DNA from 2 places in the Williamsia sp. Y844 genome. Region 1 is predicted to be linked to the other one. Evidence: riboswitches for the same ligand, from Rfam matches in the RefSeq annotation. Region 1 holds a riboswitch; the other holds the start of a gene.
The links. Region 1 has a riboswitch for cyclic di-AMP ahead of AC1TQG_RS21765 (transglycosylase family protein). Riboswitches for the same ligand answer to the same signal wherever they lie in the genome.

Region 1 (15,367 bases):
ACGGTGGTAGGTGTGGTGTCCGATCGTGGCGGTCGCCATCGGGACATCTCATTTTTAGCAGCGCCGGAGCTCGGACGGCGTGGTGAAAGTGGCCTAGGATCAACACAATATGTGGGCATTGTGCACATCGTTTGAGTGCGAGTGACCCCGATAATGGGTGGATGCAGTGTGTCCGGCAACCGCCGGCGTCAAATTCCCTGTGGAAGAAGGCAGACCGTCATGGAACCCAGCCCTCGACTCACCGGCCGCGGCCTCCTGGATGAAACGCTGATGGCCGGTGCAACGGTGATCTCCGGAACCGGTAGCCTGGATCGTCCGCTGACATGGGCACTTCCGTTCAGTGAGGTCATGGGACGCTACGACAACCTCGACGCGGTTGCGGTGTACGCCCGCCCGGAGGCGATCGGGGGCAATCCGCAGGCATTGACCGCGCTCGCCGCGCGCGGTGCTGCGGCCTTGATCATCGACGGCTCGATCCCCTCGGCGATCGCCGCCATGGTCCTGCCTGAGGATATGGCTGTGGTCGAACTGTCGTTCCCGATCGGTTTCGCCGACCTGAATCGTCTTCTGGCAGAACGGTCACTGAATCAAGAAGTGCATGTCATGCGGTACTCGTCCCACGTGCACAGCACGCTCGCCGGGCTGCTGCATCGAGGTGCCGGGATGGCGATCCTGATCCGAGAGGTCTCGACGCTTGCCCAGTGTCCGGCGCTCGCGCTCGATGCCCGCGGTACCGTCGTCGCCCAACACGGCATGCCTGGGGACGAAACCGCATCAGTGTACGAACGACTGCGAAACAATCTGGTGGACCGGCAGAGTCGTACTTCTGGCCGGTCCGCACACGGCGCTACCACCTGCGTGGTCGAACTCGACGATGAGGAGCACCGGTATACCTGTACCGCGAGCTCCATCATGCTCGGAAAATGGTTCGAGGGCTGGGTTGTCGTACTGGCCGGTGGACCGTCGTCTCCTGGCCTGCACGATCTCGCTCAGCATGCGGTGGTCACAGAACAGGCGACAGCGATCGTCGGATCAGAGATGTTGCGACAACGCAGCGTCGACGAAGCCGAGGAACGTGCACGGGGTGACTTCGTACAGGCGCTTGTACACGGCAGTTTTGCGAGCGAACACGACCTGCAGACACGTGCGGACTACCACGACGTCGACCTCACATCGACGTTCGGTGTCTTCGTGGTGCCGGTGCCGGTGCCCGCGCCGAAGGCGAACTCGTCCGATTCCGACCGGAGCGGGAGTCTGGTGAAGATCGCGCGTCACGTCGCGGGAGTGCTCCCGGATCCGGCAGTCCGCTCGTACGTCACGGTGATCGGCGATGTGCTGGTGGTGGTTCGGACATTGAAGTCCCGCGACGACCGGGAGATCGAAGTCGAGATGGGCGAATACGCGGAGGCGATGGCTTTCGATGCTCAACGTCGCGGCGGACGCACCACCCGGGTGGCACACGGCGCTTCGGCTCTGGGTGTCGATCAGATCCGGGAGAGCTATCGGCAGGCACGGGTCGCGCTGGGTATCGGTCAGCGATTGCAGATGACCGGGTCGATCGCGTATCGCGACCTGCGTGGCTTCGGGGTCCTCGAACTCGTCTCCGGCACCGATCGTGGCCGACAACTCGTCCGAGATGTGTTGGGGCCGTTGCGCCCGGGCTCGGACCTCTACGACACCCTGGTCACATATCTCCGCGTCGGCGGCAACGTGAACGCTGCCGCGCGTGACCTCAATGTCCACCGGAACACGATGCTGTCCAAGCTGGACAGGATCACCCGGGCCCTGCGTATCGATGTCCGGGTGCCGGAGAACCAGTTCACGGTCTGGTTGGCCATCCGGCTGGAGTTGCTCGAACAGATCCACCATGCGGTGGACGGCGAGATCAATTACCGCTGAGGTTCTTTCACCGGCCGGGCCCCGACGTCTTCTGGATCGTGCCCGAGGAAGGTGGCGCCGAGACCGGCCGCTGCCACGATGGCACACACCCCGAAGAGTGCCGGATACGACCAGCTGTCGATCGCGATGGCGACCCACGCGGCGCCGAGTGCCGAGCCACCGAACCGGATGAGGTTGAACAGGCCCAGTCCGGTGCCCTGCGCGCCTGCGGGGGATCGTGTCGACCCTGCGGCGGCCGGTGTCTGGACCATCGCGATCCCGATACCTGTGGTGATCAACGCCCCGACCATGGCCGGGCGGTTGCCGTCAGATCCCCAGACCACCAACACCATCGCGACCTGGGCGAGAATCAGCACGCACAACCCGGCCCTCATCATCCGGCGGGCGCCGAGTGAGTCGGACGTGCGCCCGACCACTGGTCCGAGCAGGGCCATCGCCGTCGGCAGGGCGAACAGGATCAGGCCCGCCGCGGCCGTGGACTCACCGTGGTCGTTGAGATAGAGCGGCACGGCCAGCAGAGCTGAACCCAGACAGAACATTTGGGCGCACGCTGCGACGGCGCTACGGACGAAACGGGATTCGGCTGCCAACCGGACGTCGACGAAGGGTGCCGCGGCCCGGCGCGCGTGCCAGATGAACCAACCGAGTAGGGCGCCCGCCGCACCGATCAAGCCGAGCACGACGGCCACGTGTACACGCGGCTGGGGCACCAGGGTCAGGCCCAGAACCAAGACTCCGGCCCCCAGCGTCAACGCGATGGCGCCGGTCACATCCAGGCGCATGACACGTCCCGGATAGGCGGGTATCCAACGCATCGTGCCGGCAAATCCGATGAGCGCCACCGGGATCAGCGGGACGAAAACCCAACGCCAGCCCCATGTCCCGGCGATCAGGCCGCCCATCGACGGGCCGACGGCCTGCCCGATCCCGTTCACGCTCGCCCAGGCGCCGACTGCCCTGGCCCGCCGCTGCGGGCCGAATAGCCAGGCGATCAAGCCCATCACGGCGGGTGCGAACGCGGCGGCTGCGACACCACCGAGTGACCGCCACGCGATCAGAGCGGCCAGGCTCGGCGCGGTGGCAGCACCGGCGGAGCAGACGGCAGTGGCCAGCAGGGCACCGCAGTACACCCGGCGCCTGCCGAAACGGTCCCCGACATACCCGGCGAGCGGCATTGCCGCGGCAAAGGTGAGCAAGAAGCCAACGGCGACGAGAACCCCGTCTTCGAGAGGGGCGTTGAAGTCGGAAAGTATTTCCGCGAGTGGGACATTGACGATGTTGTTGCTGACCGTACCGACCAGCGTCCCGGCAAGCAGTGCCGAGAGGGCCAACGGGGTACCGGCGTCGTCTGTGTTTGTCGTCTTGGCCGGGCCGGCAGTGGTGGTCATCGGTTCCTCATCCCAGTCTCCCGGGCCGGGTGGCCGGCGCCGCACCCTACCTTCTCACCGCGTGGGGTGGTGAGCACTACCGCGAATGCTGCATCGTGCACATCATTTTCGTACATTCCTGTGCATACTGCACCGACCGGTTCGTGTGATGCCACGTCCGGATTCAGGCCGCGGAGACGCTGGGAACCGCTGCTTCGCGACGTTGTTCCCGTACCGCGAGATGACCGATGATCGCGGCGGTGATCATCAGGACCGCGGCCAGTGCCATCGGGACCGCCACGTGCAGGCGTAGCAGCAGTGCCCCGGCCACGGCGCCGAGGAAGATCGTGAGAATGGCGGCGAGCCGCCGGTTTGCGAGGCTGTGCCTGCTGCCCAGCATGAACGACTCACCGGCGAGCTGGGTGAGGGTGGAGGTGACGACCACCGTCGTCATGTCGGTCACTGCCAGTTTCCGGGCGACGGCCGCCTGCGAGCCCATCACGGCCGCTGTGGTTGCGGCGACCGCGATCTGGACAGGTTCGGCGTGCGAGTCGGCGAGGGCAAGGACCAGGGCACAGCCGGCGAGCGCGCTGCCCCCGGCGACCAGCAGGCCGGTGGTGCGGCGCAGGTGCCAGGTCTTCTCGTGACCCCGTAGAAGCAGGCCGGCCACGTACGCACCCGCCATGAACGCCAGCACCGCGAGCAATGGCCCGAGAATCGGTAGTCCGTCGGCTCCGGCCAATCCCATACCGAGGATGACGATGTTGCCGGTCATGTTGCCGGTGAACACCCGATCCAGGGCGAGGTAGCCGACCGCGTCGACGATGCCGGTGACGAATGTCAGGACGATGACGGGTATGAAGGCTGGTTCGAGACGGAAGCGCGGCGGCATGGTGTGTGGGCTCCTCGGTGAGCGTGGACGGGGGACGAGCGGACCGGTCGACACCGAATGCCCGCCACGGATACTCCGCGGCGGGGCACTCGAGACGGATCGGTGTCAGAGGAACAAGATGGCAAACAGCGTGCAGAGGACCAGGCCGCTGACGACGGGCAGGAAGCACTTGCGGGCCAGGTCGAGCACCGGAACGCGGGCGAATCCGGCCACGGCGACGAGTGATGACCAGGCAACGAGCGTGCCACCGCCCGACCAGATGTTGCCCATCTGACCGATCGCCGCAAGGGTCGAGGGATCCATGTCGACGGCTGGACCCAAAGCCCCGGAGAGTGAACCGGTCAGCGGCAGGCCACTGAAACCGGAGCCCTCCAGACCCGCGACCATGCCGATGAACAGGATGCCGAACGCCGTCACGAACGAGTTCTGCGGGAGGTGCGACTGGGCGGAGTTCACCAGATCGAACAGGATTGCCGGACCCGCCTGGTCGTCGGAGTAGCCGAGAATCGCGCCGGAGAAGTCGGCGTTTCCGATGAAGAAGAAGCCGGCGATGGGGAGCACGATGCCCATCGCTTTGAAGGCGAAGACCAGGCCGTCGATGAGGTGCTCGGACGTGGTCTCGAGAAAGTTGCCCTTGTCGGAGACCGCGGCGGCCGCGAAGAGCACGAGAGTGGCAATACCTCCGACGATGGCGGCTGCATCGCCGCCCTTCAGGGCCGGGACGACACCCACCTTCCCCAAGATGAGATAGACCACGAGGGCCAGATACACCAGTGGTACCAGCATCGCGAAGGTGCGAGCCATCGCCGACTTCGCAGGCGGTTGGTCGTCCACGACTGTTTTGCGCTCGATGACGGCAGTCGCAGTGGAGGGTGTGGCGGTGGCCGCGATCGCCACCGGTTCTGCGCCGTCCGGCCGTGGTCCAGCGGGTCCGCCGGCGGGCTCGGAGCCCGGTCCGCCGACACCACCGTCTTCGCCCAGCTCATCACGCAGGTCGTCGGCACCACGGTCCGCCTCGGCCTCCCATTCGACGAGCAGGTCCGGTGACGGGGAGCGCCAGTGTTTGCGCTGCATGACGAACGTGATGATGAGGGCGGTCAGGCCGACGATGAGCGAGAGGATCATCGCCTTGTCGGCCACCGTGTCGGTGTCCACACCCGCGCTTGTTGCAGAGATTCCGGGCGCGACCTTGATGATGTAGTCCGACGACAGTGCCATACCCTGACCGCAGATGGCGATGACCATACCCACCGACAGTGGCGACAGACCCGCGCGGATGGCCACCGGGATGAGCACTGCGCCCACGAGTGGAACCGCAGGTGTGGGCCAGAAGAACAACGAGATCACGTAGGTGACGACCGCCAGAACGATGAAACTGCTTGTGCCGGTACGCATCACGCGCCTGAATGGAGCGACCATCAGGCGGTCGGCTCCCATGTGACGAAGTGCGCCCAACATTGCCGTGACCATGGCGATGATGAGGAAGATGTTGAAAAGCTCTTTGGCGGCAACAAGACTGGCATTGAAGATCGATGCGAGACCGGTGATGATGCTGCCGGAGAAGACGAAAGCGGTCAGAAATGTGGCGATTACAGCAGGTACGACGATGTTCTTGCGCATTGCCATCGTGATGAGGATGACGATGATCCCGACGAGATACACCCAATGGGCGGCAGTGAGATGAGCGTTCAATGTGGCTCCTCCGGAAAACGCACCTGGGCCGATATGGTGCGGGGCTGTGCGACTTGAGTTTTCCGCCTGCACCGGTGCCCGGCAACGCGAACGTTGCACAGTCGTTCACGTCATAGATGTGCAATCTTCACGCATTGTTACGGGCGTGTTACTTCCATGTCTGCCCGGTAACGCCGGGTCATCTCCCCGGCCTGCTCCTGAATTTGGAAAAGGACCCCACACGGACGTCGCGTCGCGTGTGGGGTCCTTCGTCTAGGGGCTTCCTGAGGGTGGATCAGGAAGCGGGGAGGTAGCCTTTGTACTCGTTGAACAGTGCGACCTGATCAGGGGTGAGGTCGCCCTGGGCGTTGGCCTGATCGAGCAGGTCGTGCAGCGCGGGATCATCGATGGTGGCCTTGAGCTGAGCGACGATGTCGTCGGTCGCCTGTGACAGGTTCGGGAGCTCGGGCACGGCCGGGATTTCCAGGTTCGGAGCCGCGGTGGGAGCTTCGCGCTCGGTGGCGCCGCTCAGGCCGGTGCCGCAAGTGGGCCATGCGCCCTTGCCCTGCGAAGCGAGGACCCGCTCGGCAACAGCGATCTGCTGCTCCTTGGAGGCCTGGTCTGCGGACGGGGCGAATTCGCCGCCGCCGTGGCCGGTCCAGGTGCTCGGGGAGAATTGCAGGCCACCCTGGTAACCGTTTCCGGTGTTGATGGCCCAGTTGCCGCCCGACTCACACTGTGCGACGCGGTCCCACTCTGAGTCGGTGGCCGCTCCGGCGTTGCCGCCGCCTGCGAAGGCGAGGCTGGCGCCGCCGCCGATGACGGCAGAGGTGAGGGCGATCTTGGCAACGGTGCGACCGGTGTTGGTCGGCTGACGATGACGTCCGGACATAAGGTTTACTTCCTCTCTCCACGCGCCTACGAAGTCAGCTGTCGGGTTCGAGCGAGAGGTTGCTCGGTTCCGCTGCGCGGAACTGCACCCCAAGGATTTCGTCGGTGTCGGGCGTTGCCGCCATCGACCGTCGGAATCCGGTGATCTCCAGGAGATGTTTGGGTCCCCCGCCCTCGTCCCTGAATTACGTTTGGAGTTTCTCGGAACGCGGGACGAGGTTGGGCGCGGCGATCCGAGAATATTCAGTTGCAATGTGGCCGATCAGTTCGACCGAGTGAGACGCTACGTGTTAATTCGCGCTTGCACACGCCTATCTGAGGCGCCCCAACTGTGCATCCCGAGGGGACTTTTGGCCCGGATTTGGCATATTTGCTGCTCACCGCTATGAGTGTCGTCCCGTGTCCGATCCGTGATCTAACCGTTATGTGAGTAACATCACAGCATCATTCAAAGGGAGGAAGCGCTCAAGTGGGTCAAATGACCCGATGTGCGGGCGGGTGTCCGGTTGCTCAACCGCCCGCGAACGGCGGGAGAACGTCAATAGTGTCGCCTCCGGCGAGGGTGCGCGACCGGTCTCGGACCGCTATCGACTCATGCAGATATGAGCATCGTTGCAACACTTCGGCCAATTGCGGATTCGCTTGGCCCAATTCATTTTCCAGATCGGCAAGAGTCGCTTTGTCAGTGAGGTGTATCACCATTTGTTCGACACCGGCAGCGGCTTGCGCGGCAGCGAAAAACCTGACGCAGATCTCCATGTCAGCCACCGATCGCCGACATGGGCCGAGAGGGCTGCAGAAAGCCTGGGTCATTGACCCCGTGGCCTGGCAATTTGCCCCAGGTTGCTTCTCGCCACCGCAAGGCGATGTGCTGATCTGAATTCTCAGTTGATCTCAGTAAACCTCGAATGTCGGTCTCCGAAGTGGCGAACAGGCAGTTGCGGAGCTGTCCGTCGGCGGTCAGGCGCGTCCGGTCGCAGTCACCGCAGAACGGACGTGTCACCGAGGCGATGATGCCGACCCGGGCCGGTTTGCCGTCCGGGGTGTGGTGACCTTCGACGAGCCACCGCTGCGCAGGCGCGGCCCCTCTGGGTGCGGTGTCCGGACGTAGTTCGAAGTCAGCTTGCAAGGTGTCGAGTATCTGATCGGCGGTGACCATCTTCGTGCGTGACCAGTGATGCTCGGCGTCCAATGGCATCTGTTCGATGATGCGCAACTCGTATCCTTCGGCCAGGCAGAACCGCAGGAGTTCGGGCGCATCGGCGAGACCGGTGTCGGGATCGAGGACGGCGTTCACCTTGACCGGCTGTAGACCGGCAGCGCTCGCCGCAGCCAGGCCCGCGAGGACGTCGGGGAGGCGATCACGGCGGGTGATCGAGGCGAAGCGTGCCGCGTCGACGGTGTCGAGGGAGACGTTGACCCGATCGAGTCCGGCCGCGGCGAGAGTCTCGGCGCTGCGGGCCAGACTCAGGCCGTTGGTGGTCAGCGCGATCTCGGGACGAGGCTCCAGAGCTGCTACGGCACTGATGATCTCGGTCAGATCCTTGCGTAGTAACGGTTCACCACCGGTGAATCGGACCGCGCGGATACCCAGGTCGCGGACTGCGACACCGACGAGCCGGACGATTTCGTCGGCGGTGAGGACGTCGGCTCTGTCGAGCCAATCGAGGCCCTCGGCCGGCATGCAGTACGTGCACCGGAGGTTGCAGCGGTCGGTCACCGATACCCGTAGATCCCGTACTGCCCGCCCGAAAGTGTCGATCATCGGTCCGGAAGTGGGCATCACGGTGTCGGTCACCGGTCGCGCGTTGGGACCGGTCGGCATACCGAGGGCGATGGCTGTCACAGTCCCCAGCCTACGGTTTGCTGCACCTGCGTGGTGAGCACAGGCGGACACCGGGCGGTGTCGGACGGAAAATCCGTCAGGAGCGACGCTGTAGAGCGCGGAAGGCGCTTGCGTGGAACACCAGCGGCTCGTGGTCGGTGTCGGCGCGCAAGGCCAGCACCTTGAGGAGTACGAGGCTGTGATCGCCTGCCGGGATCTCGTTGTAGATCTCGCACGCGAGTTGGGCGACCGCGCCGCCGATGAACAGCGCACCGTCGGCAGTTGTTTCGAGGTTGAGTCCGTCGAACCTCTTTGCCGCCGGGCCCGCCAACTGCTTGCACTCAGCGTCCTGGTCGTGTGCGAACACCGACACCCCGAGGACGGCAGCGGAGTGCAGCTTCGGCCACGTCGTCGACTCGTTTTGCACACACAGCGATACCAGTGGCGGATCGAGGGAAACGGTGGCGAAGGAACTCGCCGCGATACCGATCGGGTCACCGTCGCCCTGATGGCATACGGCGACCACGCCGGTTGGAAAACAACTGTAGGCACGCCGCAGGGCCGAACCATCGCTGGTGGGCGTCAGGGCTCCGTCAATATGAAGGCTCATCTCGAGCGTCACTCTAGTGGGGGGCTGTTGTTGTCGCCGGACTGGTCGGCCTGCTGTTGCGCCCGGCGCCCTGATCGGAGGGCAAAAATCAGCCCGAACAAAAATCCCAAGGGCGCACACATGATGAGCAGATAGACGAACAGGGGAGCGGTTTCGCCGGTGATCGGCTCGGCGAGAAACAGTGCGATCAGGGCGATGAGCCCAATCGCGAACAACCCCACCGCAACCCGTAGCAGTCCGGCGCCTTCGGCTTTGCGCATGTGGTCAACGGTAGTGCAGTGCCGCATATACAGCCGAAGGCGAGGTCGCTCACCTGCCAGACGAAGCCGAAGGCGGAGCTCGCTCACCTGCCGGACGAAGCCGAAGGCGGAGCTCGCTGTCACGGTTGCGCGATGGGGGAAACCATGGTGTTGGGAGCCTGGTCGAGGGGCTAGACTGATCAAACGCGTCTGGCTGGACCGCACTTGTCACAGCGGGCGCTTTCGTTTTGGGTCACGCGAACAGATGAGGGTGAGCACAGTGCCTACCGGCAAGGTGAAATGGTACGACGCGGAGAAGGGCTTCGGCTTTCTCTCGCAAGATGATGGCGAAGACGTCTATGTACGTTCGTCAGCGCTCCCCGCTGGAACCGAGGCGCTCAAGCCCGGCCAGAAGGTCGAGTTCGGCATGGCTGCGGGTCGTCGCGGTCCGCAGGCGCTCACGGTCAAGATTCTCGACCCCGCGCCGAGCGTTGCCAAGAACACCCGGGAAGCCCGCAAGGAGCAGCCCAAGCGGCATAGTCCCGACGAGCTCCACGGCATGGTCGCCGATCTGATCACCTTGCTCGAAGGCAAGGTGCAGCCCGATCTGCGCATTGGTCGCTACCCCGATCGCAAGACTTCACAACGTATTTCAGAGGTTGTCCGGGCCGTGGCCCGCGAACTCGAATCCTGATTCCACCCTCGGCGGGGCCGACCTACCCGGAAGCGGGTACGTCGACGCCGTCGGGGAGTGTGTCGATACCCCAAATGCCTCGTTGGATGAAGACGCCTGGTTCGGTCTCGATCTGCGACGGCTGGGTGATCTGGACAACGGCCAGAATCTTGTCCTCGGTCGATGGCAACGTGATGGTGCGTTTGGAATCGCTGAGGTAGATGGTCTCGGTTCCATTGTCGAAACCTTCGGCGGTCAGATACTGCACCACCAGGATCCACGGTCCGACAGCCAGTTCATGGGACAACGACACCATGAGCGTGTCCCCGACGGCAACGGGAACCCGCGTGGGCGGATTCGTCGCCGAGCCCTCACATTTGGACAGATCGATGGTGCAGTAGGCCAGCGGTTCGACGCGGACCAATGTGCTGCCGGAGGCCACCTGGAGGTACGGGATGTCGTCGCTCTTGTGGCCCGCGGTCAGTGCGGCAACCGAGCCGCCGACGATGGCTACGAACAGGACGGCAACAATCGCCGCGATGGTGGCGAACTTCTTTTCGCCTGCGGTCAAACTCATTCTTCGCGAGCACCCTTTTTCCGTGTGTCCTTGTTCCACGACTCCCGCACGGTGGGATCGACGTGGATTGCGCCGGTCGGCATTGTCATGTCAGGTCGCTTGCCGCCGAAACCGGGTACCAGGGTCGATCCCCGGTTGGTGACAAAGGTCTGGGCGAAGCCCAGGACCAGCAGAACGGTGACCACACCGAATCCGATGGACAGATTGGTCGGCAGCAACACGCCAAGGGAGGCCCCGAACACCCAGCCCATCTGCAGCACGGTCTCGGAGCGACCGAATGCGGACGCTCTGGACGCGTCTGGCAGATCGTCCTGGATGGACGAGTCCAGGCAGACCTTGCCGATTGCGCTGGTTCCGGATGCGATCAATGCGGCGATGATGACGAAGATGAGGTTGCCGAAGACCGCGGCGAGCAGCGCGACGAGGGCACACGAACCGGTGACGATCACAACGATGCGCTGAGGATTCGGGAGCTCGAGCCGGGTTCCGGTGGCATTGCCGATGAAGTTGCCGATACCGGCTGCCGCACCCACCGCGCCGAGCATCGCGACCTGCGCCCAACCGCTGCCGCCACCCTGCTGCGACTTTGCGTAGAAGGCGATGAACAGCGTCAGGAACCCGGTGAGGATGCGGATCGTCCCGTTGCCCCACAGTCCCACCAGGACATTGCGGCCCAACGGTTGCCGGATCGTTGCCGTCAGCGCTTTGACCGTCGACTTCTTGGTTTCGTCGGGTGACGGCATCTGGGTTCGGGCCGGCTCACCGTGGTACGTCAGCGTCGTCGGCACCTCACCCTCGGTGACCTCGACCCACGACGGGATCCGCATACACAGCACCGCACCGACGACGGTGATGATCGCCAGCCACACCATCGCGCCCGGAATGTGCAGCGGCAGAACCTTGCCGAGCGTCATCTCGAAGAAGGCGGCCACGCCGCCACCGACGATGGTGCCACCGACCAGGCCGAACGTGGTCAACCGTGAATTCACCCTCGGCAGGTCGATGGTCGGCGGGAGGACGCGTGGCGTCACCGCGGATTTGAGAACGCCAAAGGATTTGGACAACACCAACATTCCCAGGGCACAGGGGTAGAGCACCCATGGGTCGTATGTGAGTTGGCTCGAGGCCGCATCCCATCCGGAGTTGGCCATCACGAGCAGCGCCAGGATGGTCCGGCCGAGAAATGTTCCGGCCATGGCGATCCGGCGACCGCGTTGCAGTTTGTCGAGCAGTGGTCCGATCAGTGGCGCGATGATCGCGAACGGGGCGATGGTCAGCGCGAGATAGAGCCCGACCTTGCCCTTGGATTCGGCACTGGCCGCGGCGAAGAACAGGGTGTTGGCGAGCGCGATCGTCATCGCGGCGTCGACGGCGAAGTTGACGACCGTCGGGTACGTGAGCGCGGTCAGTCCGGATCGATCGGCGCCGTCCGCCGTGGCGGCCTGATGGATTTTCCCCAGGCCCTTGGACGTCAGTTCGCGACCGCGCATGGCCGCCACCCGTGTGACGGTGAGTTTGCGCGGCATGGCGCGGGCTTTGTCGTCGCTGTGGTAGTCGGTCTCGTCGAGCGGGGGCAGGTGCCGGTTCTGCGACGTCTGCTGTCGGGTGTCGTGGCGACCGGGTGCACCGGGTGGCGGGTATGCCCCGGACGGATCTTGTCGTGGGGGGTTGTTCCGCGGCGGTTGGTTCCGGGGCTGTTGCCTCGTTGGCTGTTGATTCGGGGGTGGCTGGTTTTCGGGCGGTTGGTTCTGGGGCGGTGGTTTCCGCATCCCGGGGCCTGCAGGCGGGGGACCGGGATGCGGTGCGCGCGGGGATCCGCCGTCCGCCGGGTAATTGGCAGAGCCCGGATGTGCGGTGGGCGTTTGGCGCGGACGCTCCCGGGGGTCGTGACCGGATGCACCAGCATGGCCGCGCGCGTCTCCGCCCCGGTCCGAGGGGGTCGCACGAGGATCAGGTGGTGGATTTCCTCGGTTCACTTTCCTGATTCTTCCCTATCTCGTGACCGCCGACCAACCCTCGTGCACTCCGGGCGGGTTGCGATACGGCACACTAGAGGGGTGAACGCGGTTACTGAACAGCCAGAAACAGCGACCGATGGTGCGCAGCCCGACAAACAGCGGGTTTCGTCGCTCCTGACCTCGGCCGTCGATCAGGCGCGGGCCGCCATCGACGCCGACGAACGGGAAATTGGGGAACACCTCGACGCGGTGACCGAGGCCGACTACACGGTGACCCACTACTTTGCGGCGAACGTGCCCGGATATCGCGGGTGGCAGTGGTGTGTGGTGTTGGCCGGTTGCCCCGACAGTGACGACGTCACCATCAACGAGGTCGCTCTGCTGCCCGGGTCTTCGGCACTGACCGCACCGGTCTGGGTGCCGTGGGATCAGCGGGTCCGGCCCGGCGATCTGCATCCAGGTGATCTGCTCGCCACGCCCGCCGACGATCCGCGGCTGGTGCCCGGCTACGTCGACAACGGTGATTTTGATCTCGTCGACGAAGAAGCGGCGGTCGGCGAGGCGATCGGGCTCGGCCGCAAGCGCTTGTTGAGCTACGAGGGCCGTATCGAGGCCGCGCAGCGTTGGGTGGACGGCGACCACGGTCCGGCCGCCGAGATGGCCCGCACCGCGAAGCACAACTGCGTCTCGTGCGCGTTCTATCTTCCGGTGATGGGCTCCTTGCGTGCGGCGTTCGGCGTCTGCGCCAATGAGTTCTCTGCCGATGGGCATGTGGTCCACGCCGACTACGGCTGCGGGGCGCACTCGGATGTGAAGGCACCCGAGGGTGCAGGCAGTCCGGCTTACGACGCCTACGACGATGGCGCGGTCGAAATCCACGCGAATACCTGAGCTGCGCGTGATGGCGCACTCCGGCGGGTGCCGGTGATGACCGGGCCGGATCCGTTTGGTGTTGATCGGTTGCGGGATTCGATCCTGCAGTCGTGGTTGGCCTCGCCCACTCGTTTGCGTGAGGACACCGCTGCCGAATCCGATCTCGTCGGGGTCGGGTACCGCGATCGCCTGCTGACCGAGCTTGTTGCCAACGCCGCCGATGCTGCCACCGAAGCCGGTGTCGAGGGCCGGGTGGCGGTGTGGATCGACGGTGGAGATCTTCACGTGGCGAACACCGGGTCCCCGCTCGACCGGTCGGGCGTGCAGGCGCTGACCGCGTTGCGGTCCTCGAGCAAGACCGGTCACGGTTTGGTCGGGCGTTTCGGGGTCGGATTCAGTGCGGTGGCCGCGGTCACCGACCACGTCCAGATCCGTTCTCGCACCGGATCCATCGAGTTCTCGGCGACGCGCACCAGGGCGCAGCTCGCCGGAACCGACTTGGCCGGGCATCCGGTGCCAACTCTGCGGCTGGCGTGGCCGATCGACACCCAACCGGCTCCTGGCTTCGACACCGAGATCGTGCTGGAACTCGATGGCGCGGTCGACGCGGTTGCCATGGTCACCGATTTTCGCGCCGAGAGTGTCGAGCTGCTGCTGGAACTGCCTGCCGTCGAGACGATTTCGGTTGGCGACAAGAACTTCACGCGGACCCGCGACGGCGATGTTGTCACCATCGGCGCCGAGCACTGGCGTGAATACGTCGCGCCACATGCCCGTTGGCTACTCCCGGTGCAGGGCGATCACGTTGTTCCGGTGTCATCCGGGGTGCTCCGGGCACCGACCCGGACCGATGTCGAACTCACGGTGCCTGCGATCTGTGTCGGTGACGTCCGTCTGACGGCAGATCGTCGCGGACTACATCCGGATGCCGATATCGCGACGCTCGCAACGGGCTATGCCGATTTCGCTGTTGCTCTGCCTGCGGTGGATCGGCTTGTGTTGGTTCCGGCGCCGGGTTTTGCCGCCGGTCACGAGGACGAGCGGTTGCGGACCGCGCTGATCGATGAACTGCGCGAGCATCGGTGGTTGCCCGGCGCCGACGGGAACGATCTGATTCCCTCCCGTTCCGAGGTGTTGGTCGACCTGACCCCGGGTCTCGCTGCGCTGATCGGCGAGATCGTCGCCACGTTGGTACATCCGGATCTGTCCGAACGGTTTGCGTTGAGTCGGTTGCGTTCGGTGGGGGTCACCGAGATCGGACTGGCCGACATCGCGGCGCGGCTGACCGGTGTGGTGCGCGAACCACGGTGGTGGGGAGAGCTCTACGCCGAGCTGTCGGTACTCGCGCAGGGGCAGGTGGACGAACTCGGAGCATTGCCGGTGCCACTGGTCGATGGCCGGACGATGCCCGGTGCTCGCGGCACCGTGTTGCCGCCGTACGCATCTGCCGACGCCGACGACACACAGACGGCAGCACCGTCGTGGCTGCCCACCATTCACCCCGATGCGGTCCACGAACTGCTCGAGCGCCTCGGAGCCCGGCGGATCTCGGTGGGGGAGATGCTCGCCGACCCCGCGCTGCAGGCCGAGATCGAATCCGATCCGGGCAGTGAACAACTCGCCCGAAGTGTGCTGGGTCTTCTTCGCAGCGCCCCGGATTCGTCGGTCCCGGGATGGCTGGGCTCGCTGGAGCTGCCGACCATCGATGACGAACCCCGTCCGGCGGACGAACTCTTGCTGCCGGACAGTCCGTTGGCCGCTGTGCTGGTTGATGATTCACCGTTCGGAGTGGTCAGTCCGGAGTGGGTGCAGCAGTACGGGGCAGCGGCCCTGCGGGCACTTGGAGTCGGCTGGGACTTCACATTGGCCCGCGAGGAATATCCGACCGGTCC
Region 2 (15,367 bases), on a different contig from region 1:
GTTGACCATGTCACCGCGGTACGACAGCAATCCGAGAGCATCGGTGTCGGACGAACGGGGTTTGGCGTACTGCCCGGCGATGCGGGCGACCTTGACGACCGGCAGGCTGGCGCCGTACGTCAGCACCACGGCCATCTGCAGCAACGTGCGGATGTTGCCCTTGATGTGAGGTTCGGTGTTGTCGGCAAACGTCTCGGCGCAGTCACCGCCCTGCAGCAGGAACGCACGACCCAGCGCCACCTCGGCGAGCTGAGCCTTGAGCTCCTCGACCTCGTTCGGCAGACAGATCGGTGGCACGCTCTCCAGGACGGTCCGCATGGCGCGGGCCTTGTCCTCAGGCCAGCTCGGCTGCTGCAACGCCGGTCTGCTGATCGCATCGGCAAAGCGCTCGGCCAGGTCGCCGGGCAACGGCGGAAGCTCGGGAAGTTCATTCAGCGGAACATCTACGGTCCAATTCACCACCCCAACAGCCTAATGCCCTCGGAGCACGAGATGAACGGCGAGGTCACACGCGCGGTGTACCCAGCGCAGCCTCGATGGCCAGCCACTTGTTGAGATTGTGCCGGGCGTCAGCGAGCGCGTCGTGCGCATCCTTGGGTGCGGCGGGCAGTTCCGTGCGTCCGTTGAGTTCCCAGTGCTGCCGCAACTCGCGGGTATAGCGCGGCATCTCGCGCGGTAACGCGGTCATAGGACCCCAGAGCTGACAGAGAACCACATGGTCGTAGGCACCGACCCAGGCCCAGAGCTCGATCGTGCCTTCGCCCTCGTTCAGGAAGTCGAAGAGGTCGCTGCGGATCCGCGACCGTCCGCGCCAGGCCTTCGACGCCGGCGACGGCAGCTTGGGAAGAACATTCGCCCGGACCCACGGTCCGGCCTTATCCGGATTGAACTCGGTTGACACTGCATAGAATTCGCGGCCGTCTTCGGCCACCATGCCGATCGACACGAGATCGATGGTGTGGCCGTCCTCGATGAACTCGCAGTCGTAGAAGTAACGCACCGCCGGGCTCAGGCGGCCGGCGAGGTGGAGGCGGGCGGCTCGGCAGGCTTGTCCTTGAGGGACGCGGCGTACACGTCCACGTACTGCTGACCACCGAGGCGCATGAGTTCGTACATGATCTCGTCGGTGACGGCGCGCTCGATGAAGCGGTTGCCCTCCATGCCCTCGTACCGACTGAAGTCGAGCGGCTTGCCGATCTTCACGGTGATCCTGGCCGGACGCGGCACCGTGGTCCCGGGCGGATTCAGGTCGCTGGTACCGACCATCGCGACCGGGATCACCGGCACACCACATTCCATCGCGATCCGGGCCAAGCCCGTCTTGCCCTTGTAGAGGCGACCGTCGGGCGAACGGGTGCCCTCCGGATACATCGCCATCAGATCACCGGCATCGAGCTTGCGCTTGGCCGCAGACAGGGCGCCAGACGCCGCGTCGGCCCCGGTGCGATCGATCGGGATCTGGCTCGACGCGGTGAAGAACCAGCGTTGGAAGGCACCCTTGGCGCCCGTTCCGGTGAAGTATTCACTCTTGGCCAGAAAGTACATCCGGCGCGGAACCATCAGCGGCAGGTAGAAGCTGTCGACGACGGCCAGGTGATTGCTCGCCAGGATCGCCGGACCCTTGACCGGAATGTTCTCCACGCCTTCGACTTTCGGCCGTCCGATGACCCGGAGGAACGGTCCCATCAGGATGTATTTGAAGACCCAGTACCACATGTCTTCCCACTCTCTGACGAGCCACGAACTCCCCGCCGCTGTTTACCGAAAACCGAATACGACTGCAAACTTTACCCACCCGGCCGGGGCAGCGTCATCGCCCCGATGCGGGACGCGTCATTTCGGCCGCTTCGGTGCGCGCGACCTGGGCGGCACCGATCATCCCGGCGGCCTCCCCGAGCTGCGTGCCGCGGATCCGGGCCATGCGGCGATGTCCGGCACCGGTGAGCAACGCCGAATAGTGCTCGCGCGCCTCATCGAGATACAACCCGGCCGACGACCCCACCCCACCGGCGATCACCACCAGGTCCGGATCGAACACGTCGCAGACCATTGCCAGCCCCAGCCCCAGCCAGCGCGCGAAATCTGCGAACGCCGCCAGCGCCAGTGCATCTCCGTCATGCGCCGCGGCAGCGATCCGGCGACCGGTCAGCGAGCCCGGATCCTCCATGATCTCGCGGGCGAGTTGACTGTTCCAGTCACCACCATCGGCGATCATCTCGACGACGGTGTCGACCAGAGCCGTACCGCTGCAATATCTTTCCCAGCACCCGTACTTGCCACACGAGCACGGCCGACCGTCGGGCATCACACGCAGATGCCCCAATTCGGGTGCCACCCCGAAACTGCCCCGATAGATTTCTCCGTCGATCAGGAACGCGGCACCGATGCCGGTACCGATCGTGACGACCACAGTGTTGCGCCCCCGGCCCGCACCGAAGTGATACTCGGCCACCGCGGCAGAGTTGGCGTCGTGTTCGAGGAAGACCGGTAGCCCGACCCGCTTGCTCATGTCTTCGGCGACCCGCGCCTCGCGCCACGGCAGATGCGGCGAGAAACGAATGGTCTGTCGATCAGCGGTCAGAAAGCCCGCCACCGCCAATCCCACCGCGCTCACGCTCCACCGGCTTGTCAGCTCCGCCACGGCGCGATCGAGTGCGGACTGAAGGGCCGCTTCGGTGCCCGGCGTCGGCGCCCGGAACGTGTCGTGAACCCGTCCGAGTTCGTCGACCACCGCAGCCCTGATACTCGTTCCACCGATGTCGATCCCGATCGCCAGTTCCCCGCCGACGGCGCCACCGAGGCGGATCGGACCGGACGCCCCCGCGCTCACCCGCCGCCCGTCGGCGGATCTTCCGGAGAGTCGAAGTGCACCGTGATCGGCTCGTAGGGATGTTCGCGCCATCCACCTTCGCCTGCCGATGCGGCGGCAGCGGGCCCAGGCGTCGAACCCATCACGTGTTCGAGTGCCTCTTGGATGGCCTCGAGGATCGCGATCAGTTGACCGAGCATCTGCCAGATCAGCTCGCCGGCCTCTTCGACGAGGATCTCCAGCGTGGTTCGGATCTGTGCGGAGAAATCGCTCGGCGCGCCCGCGCCGTCACCGGCCGTACCTCCCCTACGGGGTCCGGATTCGCCTCCGAGCAGGCCCGCCGCAAGGAGGTCGACCTTCTCGAGCAGGCCGACAAGCAGGACCCGCCACGCGTCTGAGTCTCCCCCGGATCGAGATCCGCCTGGCGAGCCGTCGTGCTGTTGGTCCACTCGGCCCTTCTCTCGGTTGGAACTGACTCATCGGCCACGAAATCGTGCGGTGCCCGCCATTCTTACGTATCTATGACTGACTCGGCCACAGATCAGGATCGGGCCGGAACCGCACGGTCATGAACCCATCATCCCAATGAGCGCCCACCACCACGCACCGGCGTAGCACCGAAGGCAATCGGACCCGTTGCCGGACGCCGCTGACGGTGACCATCAAGTCGTCTCCACTACGGCCCAATCGGAGGCCGGACGGGTCGGGCAGCGACTGCCGCCACCGCATCCGATACACCGAATCGACACCGGTCCCCGACTCCCGGGCCACGTCGGCGGCCCGCGGGCCGACCGGACTCATCGGCCGAGCCTCCAGTGACGCCCCGAGCTCACGCATTCGGATCACTGAATCAATGGGTTCAGAAAGCCAAGGAAGGCAAATCAATTCGGCCTCGCCACCGATCTCCCGCAGCTGTTCGACGCAGGCGCGCTGATCGGCGGATTTACGGGCGAACCAATCCGCTGTCGATTTCGCGGCCGCACCTGTCTCCGGCATCAGCCGGTTGACCAGAACAGAGGTCAACGGCAGACCCATCACTTGCAGCACGGCCTGGTACCGGCGAGCTGCCAGCACTCCGTGGTCGTCGGCCCCGACCACCAGGTGGGCGCTGACCCCCGAAGAATCGAACAGCAGGTCATCGATGTCGGAACAATCGCGGATCAGGGCATCGAGTACCGCGACCACACGCGCGATCCGGGTGTTGTCGGTCGCCGCACCCAGCCGACGATGGCGGGGCCAGAGTCGCTCGATGGTGTCGGCCACCATCTGCGGGACGCGGAACAGTTCGAATGCGTCGGTCGCACCGGATGTGTCGACGACCACGCGTGACCACTGACCTGAGGCCGCCTCATCGCGGATACGTCGCAACGCGAGGAGCGATTCCACCCCCGGCATCCCGAGGATCTCTTCGGGATCCAGGCCCGCCAGCACCGCTTCGGATCCGGGGACCGCGGTACCGGTCAACGCCCCGGTGGCCAGTGCGTCCCGGATCGTGCCCCAGGTGTCCGCCAGCATGGCGAGCGTGTCGAGCTCCAGGAGGTCGACCTGTTGCGAGGCCGGAATCGTCTGGCCCGGAACAGAAAACACTCCGAAGATCCCGGACATGACATGAAACCGGTCCAGCGACACGACCAGTGTCTTACCGCGGCGGCCAGATTCGGACCGACCGTCGCCGGATCGACGCGCACCTACTGCACCGGCGGCGGCGACCGTCGACGTTCCGGTGCCACCCGGTCCCAGGACGAGGTGGATGGGCGCTAGATCGATCAGTCTTCGACCCTCTTCTTGAGTTCCTTGAGTGCGGCGTCGGTGATCGCTTTCTCGGCGCGACGTTTGAGTGCCCCGATCATCGGGATTGCCAGATCCACCGTCAACTCGTAGGTCACCTTTGTCGAGCCGGGCGCCTGCTGCACAAGCGAATACCGTCCGTGCTGGGCGGTCTGCAGTTCGCTGGTGATCAAATCCCAGGTGACCGAATACCCGTCGGTGGACCAGTCATAGCTGAGCTCGTACCTGTCCTTGAGGACACCGGCGTCGAGGACGAACCGCACGTGCTCGGCGCGGCCGTCGGCACCGGACTTCACGACCTCGACCTCACGAGCCGCCGACACCCATTGCGGATACTTCTCGAAGTCGGCGATCACCGCCATGATGTTCTCGGCGTCGGCGTTGATGACGATCGATTGCTCAGTGCGGTCGGTCATCTTCCGGCTCCGTGTCCGTCCAGAACCAACGCTGCCGCCGCCGGCCCCCCGACATGACGCTCCCGCTCGAGCCGGTCCTTGACCTCAAAGGCCATCGCCCGCCCGGCAACCCGTCGCCGGTGATTGAGTTTGGCCACCGCGTCCATGCGGGCCCGCGGCTGCGTGGGAAGCTCGCCGGTCGGTTCGGCATGCAGAAAGTAGTGCATCACAAAGCCGTCGAGCACCGGCTCGAGCCAGAGCTCGCTGGTACCGGCAAACGGGCCTGCCACGGTCCAGCGCACGCCCTGCTCCGCCCGATCCTCGACAACGGTCAGTCGCAGGTCGGGCCACCAACGACGCCAGTTTTCGCGGTCGGCAATCACCGCCGTCGCGCTCTCGGGTGGCGCCGCGATGAATGTCTCATCGGCAACCTGAATGCTGGTCACCGCAATAGCTTCACATATCGGCTTCGCGACCCGACCACAAACCCTGCCTTGACCCCGCAGCGCCGCCCCTGTGCGGTCACAGCAGATGCCCCAGACGGCTTGCCATGTGCTCCCATTTCCAGCGGGAACACACCCACTCGCGCCCGGCACGACCCATTGCCTCGCGCAGCTCCGGGTTGCCCAGAACAGTTGTCAGGGCCTGAGCGACCTGCGATACCGAACGTCCGTCCACCACCAGCCCGGTCTCGCCCTCGCGGACGGTCTCGGGTGCGCCGCCTGAGTCGCCCGCGATCACCGGCACCCCGGTCGCCGAGGCCTCGAGATACACGATGCCGAGGCCTTCGACGTCCAATCCACGGCCCCGCGTGCGGGCAGGCATCGCAAAAACATCCGCGATGTTGTGGTAACTCGCCAACTCCTCGGCCGCGACCGAGCCGGTGAACAGGACATGGTCGGCCATGCCGGTCTCGGCCGCCAGCTCACGAAGTCGTTTCGCATAGGGCCCGCCGCCGACGATCACCAGGGTGGCCCCCTCGATCGCTTCGCGGACCTGCGGCAGTGCCCGGATCAGCACGTCCTGCCCCTTACGCGGGACGAGCCGTGACAGACACAGGATGGTCGGCGCGTCGCCAAGCCCGAGTCGCTCCCGAAATGCCTGGCGCGCAACCGGGTCCGGCGCGAACCGGTCGACATCGACACCGGGCGGCAGATGCTCCAGCGCCGCCTGCGGGCCGAATGCGGCGGCAAAACGGGCCCGCGTGTACTTGCTCACGTAGGTGATCACGTCGGTGTTGCGGCCGATCATGCCAAGTGTCTGGCGGGCGACGGGCAACATCGACCAGCCCACCTCATGACCATGGGTACTGGCGACCACCCGACTGGCGCCGGCCCGGCGAACCGCACCGGCCAGCGTCGCCAGCGGCGCTGCCGCACCGAACCACACGGTGTCCACCTGGTGCGCGCGAACCAATTCGGCGGCCCGATGGGCAACCACGGGCGTCGGCAGCATCAACGTGGTCGGATGCCGGACCACCTCATAGGGCTGCTCAGCATCGAAGCGGATATGACTGTCCCCACGCCAGCGAGGCGCATAGACGACGATGTCGCCGGCCGGAAGCCGATCGACCAGATTCTGTAGGTACGACTGGATACCCCCTTGCCGGGGTGGAAAGTCGTTGGTGACCAACAGGGTCCGGTGCATCAGCTCACCGTATCTGCGCGGTGAGCCAATCGCGCCATTGCCGCACCAGTTCTTCGCGCGAGATCCTCAGCACCACTGCGGACGCGGTGTCCTGGGCCGCCACCACCAGTACGGGGTCCACCGGCTGGTCGGCACCGGCAAGGGCGACGTAAAAGTTCCGGAGCTTGTCCTCGCCGAACGTCTCGGCGATGAAGGCCGCCACCGACCAGGCCGATTGGTACGACACGGCCGCATCGGGATTGCTCGGCGAGAAATCGGCATCGCTCGGCAGATCTTCCGGTGGCCCCGAGCCCGCGATCTCCGCGGCCAGGGCCGGAGCCGCCTGCGCCAGGTCCGTGTAGGTCCCGCTGCGGCCGACATACTCTGCGACGCCCTCGGTGATCCAGATGGCGGCGTTCTCCGCGGTGGCCGTGCGCGCCGCCACATGGAACACCTCGTGGCGCAAGACCACGGCCAGGTCCGCGGAATCGAGTTGCGCTGCTTGCGGAGTGAACACCACGCGCTGGCCGATGGCGGTCGGCGCGGCCCCGTCCGGTCGGTCGATCCCGGAGAACACCGTGACCGCGGCAGCGGCGTCGGCATCGCCGGGAGATGCCCCTGTCAGCGAACGGAACTCGTCGTCGGTCGCCGCGGCGACCACCCCGGCACTCTGCGGCCACTTCGTCCCCCAGAACCGGCTCACCGCAGTGACCGCGGCCGGAAGCTGCCGCGCAATCTCTTCGGTGAATCGGCGGTCGCTGCCGTTGGTGAGTACCAGCGACTCGCCGGGATCGGTTGCGACCTGCTGGGAACCGGGATCCGGGAACTGCCACACCTGACCCGGCGCCGGGGGCTCGCCGAACAGTGGTGCGGCTTCGGCGACAATCCGCCAGCCGTCGGGATATTGGGCCATGACCATCGGGATGTCCACCACCACGGCCTTGGCGTCGATACCCGCGTAGGCATATCGCAGCTGGACCGGTGCGACCCAGGAATCGACACTGCCTGCGGCGTCGAGTGTTTCCTGGATCTGCGCAGGCACCATCCGTTCGAAATCGCGACGCTCGGACAGCCGGTACTCGAAGGTCGTCAACGGCAGATCGCCGACGCCGGCGGCACTGAGCTCGGCCTGGGTGCGCAGGGCGAGGTCGGCGGACGGGTCGAGTTGTGCCAGCGCCGCGGCCGGTTCGGCATTGCGCAACGCATCGGTATAGGCCTGCAGGGTCAAGGTGACCCCGAGCGTTCGCGCCTGCTCATACGGATTTGCCGGACGCGCAGCGGGTGCGGCGGGATCTGATACCGAATCCTGGGATGAGTCACGGAAAATGACGGTGGCCGCGACCGCCACAACAGCGACAAGCACCACAGCAACGACCACCCAGATGATCCGGCGGGTCCGTGGAGCGAGGGCAGCCAATCCCTTGCGCACCGAGATGGTCAGTACCGACGGGCAGAGTTGAACGGGCCGCCCTTGTCGACCGGGACAACCGCCACGGGCACACCGAAGGTCGACGCGTGGATCACGTACCCGTTGCCGATGTACATGCCCACGTGGGTTGCGTCGGGGTAGTAGATGATCAGATCGCCTGGACGCATGTCGTCGCGGGATACCTGGGTTCCACCGGCCAATTGGGCCTGGCTCGACCGCGGCAACGTCTTACCGGCCTGCTTATATGCCCAGACCATCAGTCCCGAGCAATCGAACTGGTCGGGGCCGGTGGCGCCCCAGACGTACGGATCGCCGACCCGGGTCATCGCCGCACGGACCGCGACCACTTCAGGGGCGGTGCCCGCCGGCAGCAGCTTCGGGTCGAAGTCGACGCTCCCACCGGCGAGTTCGGCGAGCTGCTTGCCGGTGAGTGCCTGATACATGGCCCGGATCTCGGTCGCCTTGAAGACGCGCTCACTCTGCTGGGCCTGCAGGTCGGCGCTGGTCTTCTCCGCGGTGGCCACGGCGGCTTCGGCCTTGAGCTTGGCATCAGACGCGGCCTTCTCGGCATTCTCTGCCTTGGTCTTCGCGGTCGTGAACCTCTTGACGTCCTCGACGGTCTGCCGCGAGATCATCTCCAGGCCGGCCATCTGATCGAGGAGCGACTGCGGCGAATCACTGACCAGCACCGCGTAGAGACGGTTGACCCGCGCACCCTTGTAACTGGCGGTGACGAGCGCATCAACTGCGCCCTGGAGACCTTCGGCCTGCTCGTCGAGTGCCGCGAGGTTGGCCACGGCCGCCTCGGTGTCCTTGGTCGCCGTCGCAACGGCCTCGCGCTGCTTGCCCAGTTCGATGGTGGCCGTGTGGATCGCCTCGGTGGCCTGCTCGGCTTCACGCCCGAGTTTCGTGTAATCGGCGAGCATCACGTCGGGGCTCTGCGGGGCAGGCTCGGCACTTGCCTGCGCACCGGCGCCCAGCGTGACCGCCAACGCCACGACCACTCCGGCAACGGCAGTCCGCATCACGGCGGCATATCCCTCACGCACCACGACTTTGACAACTCCTCGTTAACCGACGTTCACAACTCTGGTCGACGGTCACCCGACGACCAATCCCCTTGCACTGCAATTGACCAACCCGGCCAGGCTACACAGCGCGCATGGGCCGACGATGTGAATCGCCAGACCTCACCCGCCGCACCGGTGGCCGGATGCCGTCGGGCGGGACCGCAAGGATGCGGACCCGCCCGATGGCCTATTCAGTTCTGGTTGCTCAGTAGTGGCGGATGTCCACGATCGACTGACCGTTGATAGCCATACGCGCGACGGGCACACCCTCGGTGGAAGAGTGCACAACTTCACCGCCACCGATGTAGATGCCGGCGTGGCCGCCACCGTTGTAGATCACGACGTCGCCGGGCTGGGCGTCCGCAGCGCTGACGCTGGTGCCTCCGCCGAGCTGGCCGTAGCTGTCACGAGGAATGGTCTGACCGGCCTGCTGATGCGCCCAGTAGACGAGACCCGAGCAATCGAAAGCACTGGGGCCGGCTGCGCCGTAGACGTACGGCGAACCGATCTTGCTGACTGCGGCGTCCGCAGCGACCTGACCGGCAGCCTTGACGGGTGCGGGTGCAGCGGCGACGCCGGGGAGAAGGTTCTCCGGCTTCAGCTCATTCGGAATCATTTCCGGGGTCACACCCGGGATGTCGAAAGTTCCGACACCGGGAACTGTCACCGGTGCGGCAAAGGCAGGCGCTGCGGCGATACCCAGGGTGCCGAGTGTGATCGAACCGGCAATGAGTGCACCGCGGGCACTCTTGGCCCCACGGCTTTCTTTGTTCAAACGATGTTTCGCCACGAAGCGAGATCTCCTTGTTTCTTCCCTATCCGCTGACCGAGTTAGCTGTCGGATTCGGGCCGGAAGATGGCCCTACCCGGTGAACCCGCAAAGTCGTTGAGACCTCAGGGTTCGATGGGATTCACCCCAAATGCGGACTTGTGGTCTGCATCAGATGGTTCCCCGGTTCACCGTGTTGGTGATTAAGCGGCGACCTCACGATTCGCTCCGGATGGAGTGAACGCTTTCGCAAGGTCTCAGAAAGGTTACGAAACCGTGGCGACGAATGTCCACCGGAAGGACGACAGAGGTCCCCCGGCGTGTCGTGTTACACAGCCCACAATTGGGGCTGATTCTGCCCCGAAAAGTGGCCCCCACCTGCGCCGGGCCTTACGCGATGATCGTGAGTGTCAGACTTCGCGAGCATGCCCGCGGCGCGGAACATCGCCACTGCATCCTCGAGGCGGGCCTCGTGATCAATAACGAATTCATCACAGCGAACTTCCGCATCCTCGCTGCTCCGGACCCCTACGGGACCCATGAAAACCGTCATCATGCAGCCGTCACACTCAACTGGACGACCCGGGCAGGTGCTGCATTCGATGAGCAATGTGATCTCCGTCTCATTGGGCCACTCATCTCGATCTCAGGGGCCCTCAGGGTTTACCCGGAGCCGAGATGAGCCGGCTTTTGTTACATCGATCGCGACGCTAGCGGCACCATCCGACAAGACATCCCGGATCTTTTACCCCGCCCCCTGCGGCCGGAAACATCTCAACGTTGTCGGAGGCTCGAACTAGTGTTCGCGACGTGAGTGTTATGAGTGGTGTTGATGAGGCTGTTGGGGCTCAGATGTCGTTTGACGACCCGACTCTGGCGCATCCGGACGACCAACCTCTGCGGGAGACAACCTTTGTTGTTGTCGACCTCGAGACCACTGGCGGCAGTCCCACCGACGATCGCATCACCGAGATCGGTGCGGTCAAGATCCGCGGCGGCGAGATACTCGGCGACTTTGCGACGCTCGTCGATCCCCAACGCGGCATTCCCCCGCATATCGTCCGGTTGACCGGGATCACCGAAGCGATGGTCTACCGGGCACCGACCATCGACCAGGTGCTCCCGGCATTCCTGGAATTCGCTCAGGATTCGGTGATCGTGGCGCACAACGCACGATTCGACGTCGGCTTCCTTCGCGCTGCCGCCACCGAACTCGGTCATCCGTGGAACTTCAACCGGGTGCTGTGCACCGTGAAGCTCGCCAGACGGGTGTTGACCCGCGAGGAGGCGCCCACGGTGAAACTCTCCGCCCTCGCCGCATTGTTCGCCGTACAGACCCGCCCCACCCACCGAGCACTCGACGACGCCCGCGCCACAGTGGAGGTACTTCACCGCTTGTTCGAGCGGGTCGGCAACCAGGGCATCCATACATATAGAGAATTGCGCGACTACCTCCCCGGGATCTCGGCAGCGACCCGCAGCAAGAGAGTCCTGTCCGATCACTTGCCTGCCGAGCCCGGTGTCTATCTTTTCCGCGGCCCGTCGGACGAAGTCCTATATATAGGGACCGCGGTCGATCTGCGGCGGCGCGTGCGCAGCTATTTCACCGGCTCGGAGACCCGCACCCGCATCCGGGAGATGGTGGATCTGGCCACCCGCGTCGATCATGTGCAATGCGCGCACCGCATCGAGGCCGGGGTCCGGGAACTGCGCCTGCTCGGCGCCCATGCCCCGCCATACAACCGCCGGTCCAAGTTCCCCCACCGCGGTTGGTGGCTCTGCCTCACCGACGAGCCGTTTCCGCGCCTGAAGGTGAGCCGCACCCCAACGACAGTGGCTCTGGGTCCGGTCCGATCGCGGACCGTCGCCTACGACATAGCCGACCTCATCTCCGAGCTCTGCGAACTTCGCACCTGCCGGACCCCGCTGCGCGCTGACGGTCTACATCAGTGTGAGGTCGGGCCAGACGGCAGGCGGATCGTCGGCGGCTGCCATGGCGCGACCGCCGAATCGGTGGACACCGACGCCTACAGCCGGCGGGCGCAGGCTGTGGCCGACCTGCTCTCCGGGCGCAGCGATGCACCCGTCGTGGCCGCGCTGGATCGACTGACCACCCTGTCCGAGGCAGAACTGTTCGAGAACGCCGCCCGCCTGCGCGACCGCCTCGATCAACTCATCGCCCATCTCGAACGCTGTCAGCGCCTCGCCGCGCTTGCCAGGATCTCCGAACTCGTGGCCGCCGCACCCGACGGGCGTGGTGGCTGGGACCTTGCCGTCATCCGTCACGGGCGCCTGGCCAGCGCCGGGGTCGCGGTCCGCGGAGTCTCTCCGATGCCGGTGGTCGAGTTGCTCGCCGCCTCGGCCGAGACCGTGATCCCCGCGACCGGACCACTCTGCGGCGCCGCGCCGGAGGAAGCCGCACTCGTCTTTCGGTGGCTCACCAGTCCTGGCGTTCGAATTGTCTGCGCCACAAGCGGATTCAGCCTCCCGAGACACGGCGCCGGACGGTGGGCGCAGTGGCGGGAACTCGTCGGTTCGGCACATCGCACCATCGATATCGATCAGACCTGATCCGGCACTAGTCTGAATCCATGATTACCGCGATCGTCCTGATTCAGACCGATGTCCACCAGATCCCCGAAACCGCGCAGGCGGTCGCCGACATCCCCGGTGTCACCGAGGTCTATTCGTGCGCAGGGGACGTCGATCTGATCGCCAAACTCCGAGTCCGCGACCACGAGAAGATCGCCGACGTGGTCACCGAATCCATCAGCCGGCTCCCCGGGGTCAAGCACACCGCAACCCATATCGCGTTCAAGAGCTATTCGAGCGCCGACGTCGACGCGGGCTTCTCCATCGGCGAGTGATCTGGCGGCGAATGATCCGGGCGGCGAGTGATCTCGCCCAAGAGTCGGGTCAGGCGTTGCTGACGCGGACCCAATCGGCCAGCCGTGCTGCGGCAGCACCCGAATCGATTGCTGCCGCGGCCACGGCCATGTGCTGACGTAACTGCTCGTGCAGATCGACATCGGGTTGCGGACGGTACGCGGTCAGTGCGCCGGCGGCGTTGAGCAGCACCGCATCCCGGACAGGTCCCGTCCCGCCGGCGAAGACCTCTCGCGCGACGGCGGCGTTGTGTTCGGCATCCCCGCCCTGCAGCGCCGACAGTTGCACCCGGGCCAACCCGAGCGTCGTCGGATCCACCGTCTGTTTGCGCACCGTACCGTCGAATGCCTGCCACACCGTCGAGGTCGACGTGGTGGTGAACTCGTCGAGGCCGTCGTCGCCGCGGACCACGAGCACTGAATCGCCACGCTCCACAAAGGTCTGTGCCAGCACCGGCGCCAGATCGGCGAAAGCACAACCGACAAGCCCGCTCGTCGGACGTGCCGGATTGGTCAATGGACCCAGCACATTGAAAACCGTGGGGATGCCGATCTCCTTGCGCGGTGCGGCAGCAAAACGCAACGCCGGATGGAAGACCGGGGCAAAACAGAATCCGATACCGGCTTCCGCAACACACCGGCTGACGCCGTCGGCCGTCAGCGCGATGTTCACACCCAGCGCCTCCAGCACATCGGCGCCACCACTCTTCGAGGTCGCGGCCCGGTTGCCGTGCTTGATCACCGGCACACCGGCAGCCGCGACGACAACAGCTGTCATCGTCGAGATGTTCACGGTATTCGAGCGATCACCACCGGTGCCGACGATGTCGACACAGGCCACGGACGTCGGAACCACCGTCGAGTGGCTGAGCATGGCATCGGCGAGACCACGCAATTCGGCGGCGACCGGCCCCTTGATCTTCAGTGCCACACCGAATGCGGCGATCTGCGCCGGCGTCGCGTTGTCCGACATGATCTCGTTCATCGCCCACTCGGCGCCGTCAGCGGTCAGGTCCCGGCCATCGGCCAGGACTCCAAGTACCTGAGGCCAGCTGCGGGCCTGCGCATCGGAGTGGGTCACGCGAAAAGAGTATCCACTGCCCAACCGTAACGACCACCTAGGCTTCCATCACTGCAACAACAACCAGCCGTCAACGCGGCTGCAGCACCTGCTGCGACAAAACCGGCAGGCTGCTTCCGCCACTGCAACAACACCAGCCCTCAACGCGGCTGCAGCACCTGCCAGGCAATGACTGTGCCACCGTGACGCTGCGCGAGCCCCGCCATGCGCGAGCGCTCCTGAGATACGTGGAGGGCATCGATCAATTGCACCCGCGCCAACGCCACGACGATCTGTCCCGCGGCGATCTCGACCGAGTGCGGAACGTCCGCCGATACAAGTTGGTAGTGGTCCTGCGCGGCCAACCCGATGACCGTTTCGACCGAATCTTCGGACACCACCAGCAGGTGTCGCAACACGGACTGTTCGTCGGCGCGCCACTGTGAGGCCGAAAGGGTCGTCGACGCCGCCTCCGCATCGTCGAAACTCTCGGCGGTGATCGTCAACGAAGAGTCGTCGACCGACAACTCTCCGTTGGCCTTTCGCCCGCCCCCGAGACGACTTGTCAGTCGCCGCCAGCGGGGGACCTCGATCGGATTGCCATTCACATCACGTGCCACCCCACCAGCCTCTCAGGTGGCCCTGAACAACATCTCGGACACGCCGCAGCGAACCGTTTCAGTGCCACTACCAGCGCGGCCGCATCGGGGCTGAAAAAAATCTGGACCCGAGTAGTCAGGGCTTACTACGAACCGTCATACTTCTCTGGTGACTAGCGCTGCAGCACCCACAGGATCAGCTATCACCCAGCGCGTGCACTCGCTGAACCGACCGAACATGGTCAGCGTTGGCACCATTGTGTGGCTTTCGAGCGAGCTGATGTTCTTTGCCGGATTGTTCGCGATGTATTTCGTGGCACGAGCCGGAAACTACGGCAATTGGCCGATGGAGCCCACCGAGCTCAATCTGACACTGGCGATCCCCGTGACCGCCGTGCTGATTCTCTCCTCGGTGACATGTCAGCTCGGCGTCTTTGCCGCCGAGCGGGGCGATGTCTTCGGTCTCCGACGGTGGTACACCATCACCCTGATCATGGGCGCGTTCTTCGTCGCCGGACAGGGCTACGAGTACTACCACATGGTCCACGAGGGCACCACGCTCTCGTCGAGTGCCTACGGTTCGGTCTTCTACATCACGACGGGCTTCCACGGCCTGCACGTGATCGGCGGCCTCGTTGCCTTCGTCATCTTGTTGCTCCGTACCCGGCTCAGCAAGTTCACCCCGGCACAGGCCACCGCCGCGATCGTCGTCTCGTACTACTGGCACTTCGTCGATATCGTCTGGATCGCGCTGTTCGCGACCATTTACTTCATTCGGTAACGGCCGAAACAGTCTTTTGGCACAGGCAAAGTCAGTCCGCTAAGCAGAGAGATACAGATGAGTTCATCTCCCCCACCCACCTCACCCGGGGATTCGGAAACGGGTGCCCTGAGCGAGGGCACCGGCCGCACAGACGCCAAGAAATCCAAGTCGCGC

Region 2: linked by a shared signal. The riboswitch ahead of AC1TQG_RS27140 (C40 family peptidase) and the one ahead of AC1TQG_RS21765 (transglycosylase family protein) in region 1 are both predicted to bind cyclic di-AMP.

What each region holds. Positions count from the first base shown of each region.
Region 1 is NZ_JBXCJB010000004.1:113,068-128,434, reverse strand. It holds gene AC1TQG_RS21785 (PucR family transcriptional regulator) at 220-1,899, shown strand; gene AC1TQG_RS21780 (MFS transporter) at 1,890-3,287, opposite strand; gene AC1TQG_RS21775 (YoaK family protein) at 3,451-4,158, opposite strand; gene AC1TQG_RS21770 (TRAP transporter large permease) at 4,264-5,850, opposite strand; gene AC1TQG_RS21765 (transglycosylase family protein) at 6,125-6,721, opposite strand; cyclic di-AMP (ydaO/yuaA leader) riboswitch at 6,729-6,927, opposite strand; gene AC1TQG_RS21760 (MoaD/ThiS family protein) at 7,231-7,479, opposite strand; gene moaA (GTP 3',8-cyclase MoaA) at 7,481-8,566, opposite strand; gene AC1TQG_RS21750 (flavin reductase family protein) at 8,643-9,155, opposite strand; gene AC1TQG_RS21745 (hypothetical protein) at 9,164-9,415, opposite strand; gene AC1TQG_RS21740 (cold-shock protein) at 9,675-10,088, shown strand; gene AC1TQG_RS21735 (DUF2771 family protein) at 10,111-10,644, opposite strand; gene AC1TQG_RS21730 (MFS transporter) at 10,641-12,413, opposite strand; gene AC1TQG_RS21725 (DUF3027 domain-containing protein) at 12,702-13,493, shown strand; gene AC1TQG_RS21720 (sacsin N-terminal ATP-binding-like domain-containing protein) at 13,530-15,367, shown strand, end outside.
Region 2 is NZ_JBXCJB010000006.1:91,495-106,861, reverse strand. It holds gene AC1TQG_RS27195 (class II 3-deoxy-7-phosphoheptulonate synthase) at 1-462, opposite strand, end outside; gene AC1TQG_RS27190 (polyadenylate-specific 3'-exoribonuclease AS) at 506-1,000, opposite strand; gene AC1TQG_RS27185 (lysophospholipid acyltransferase family protein) at 1,009-1,716, opposite strand; gene AC1TQG_RS27180 (ROK family protein) at 1,811-2,830, opposite strand; gene AC1TQG_RS27175 (hypothetical protein) at 2,827-3,258, opposite strand; gene AC1TQG_RS27170 (ArsA family ATPase) at 3,329-4,549, opposite strand; gene AC1TQG_RS27165 (SRPBCC family protein) at 4,576-5,013, opposite strand; gene AC1TQG_RS27160 (SRPBCC family protein) at 5,010-5,438, opposite strand; gene AC1TQG_RS27155 (glycosyltransferase family 4 protein) at 5,515-6,639, opposite strand; gene AC1TQG_RS27150 (hypothetical protein) at 6,644-8,047, opposite strand; gene AC1TQG_RS27145 (C40 family peptidase) at 8,056-9,072, opposite strand; gene AC1TQG_RS27140 (C40 family peptidase) at 9,323-9,907, opposite strand; cyclic di-AMP (ydaO/yuaA leader) riboswitch at 9,923-10,106, opposite strand; gene AC1TQG_RS27135 (DEDD exonuclease domain-containing protein) at 10,706-12,457, shown strand; gene AC1TQG_RS27130 (Lrp/AsnC family transcriptional regulator) at 12,478-12,753, shown strand; gene trpD (anthranilate phosphoribosyltransferase) at 12,803-13,852, opposite strand; gene AC1TQG_RS27120 (hypothetical protein) at 13,993-14,451, opposite strand; gene ctaE (aa3-type cytochrome oxidase subunit III) at 14,600-15,211, shown strand; gene qcrC (cytochrome bc1 complex diheme cytochrome c subunit) at 15,269-15,367, shown strand, end outside.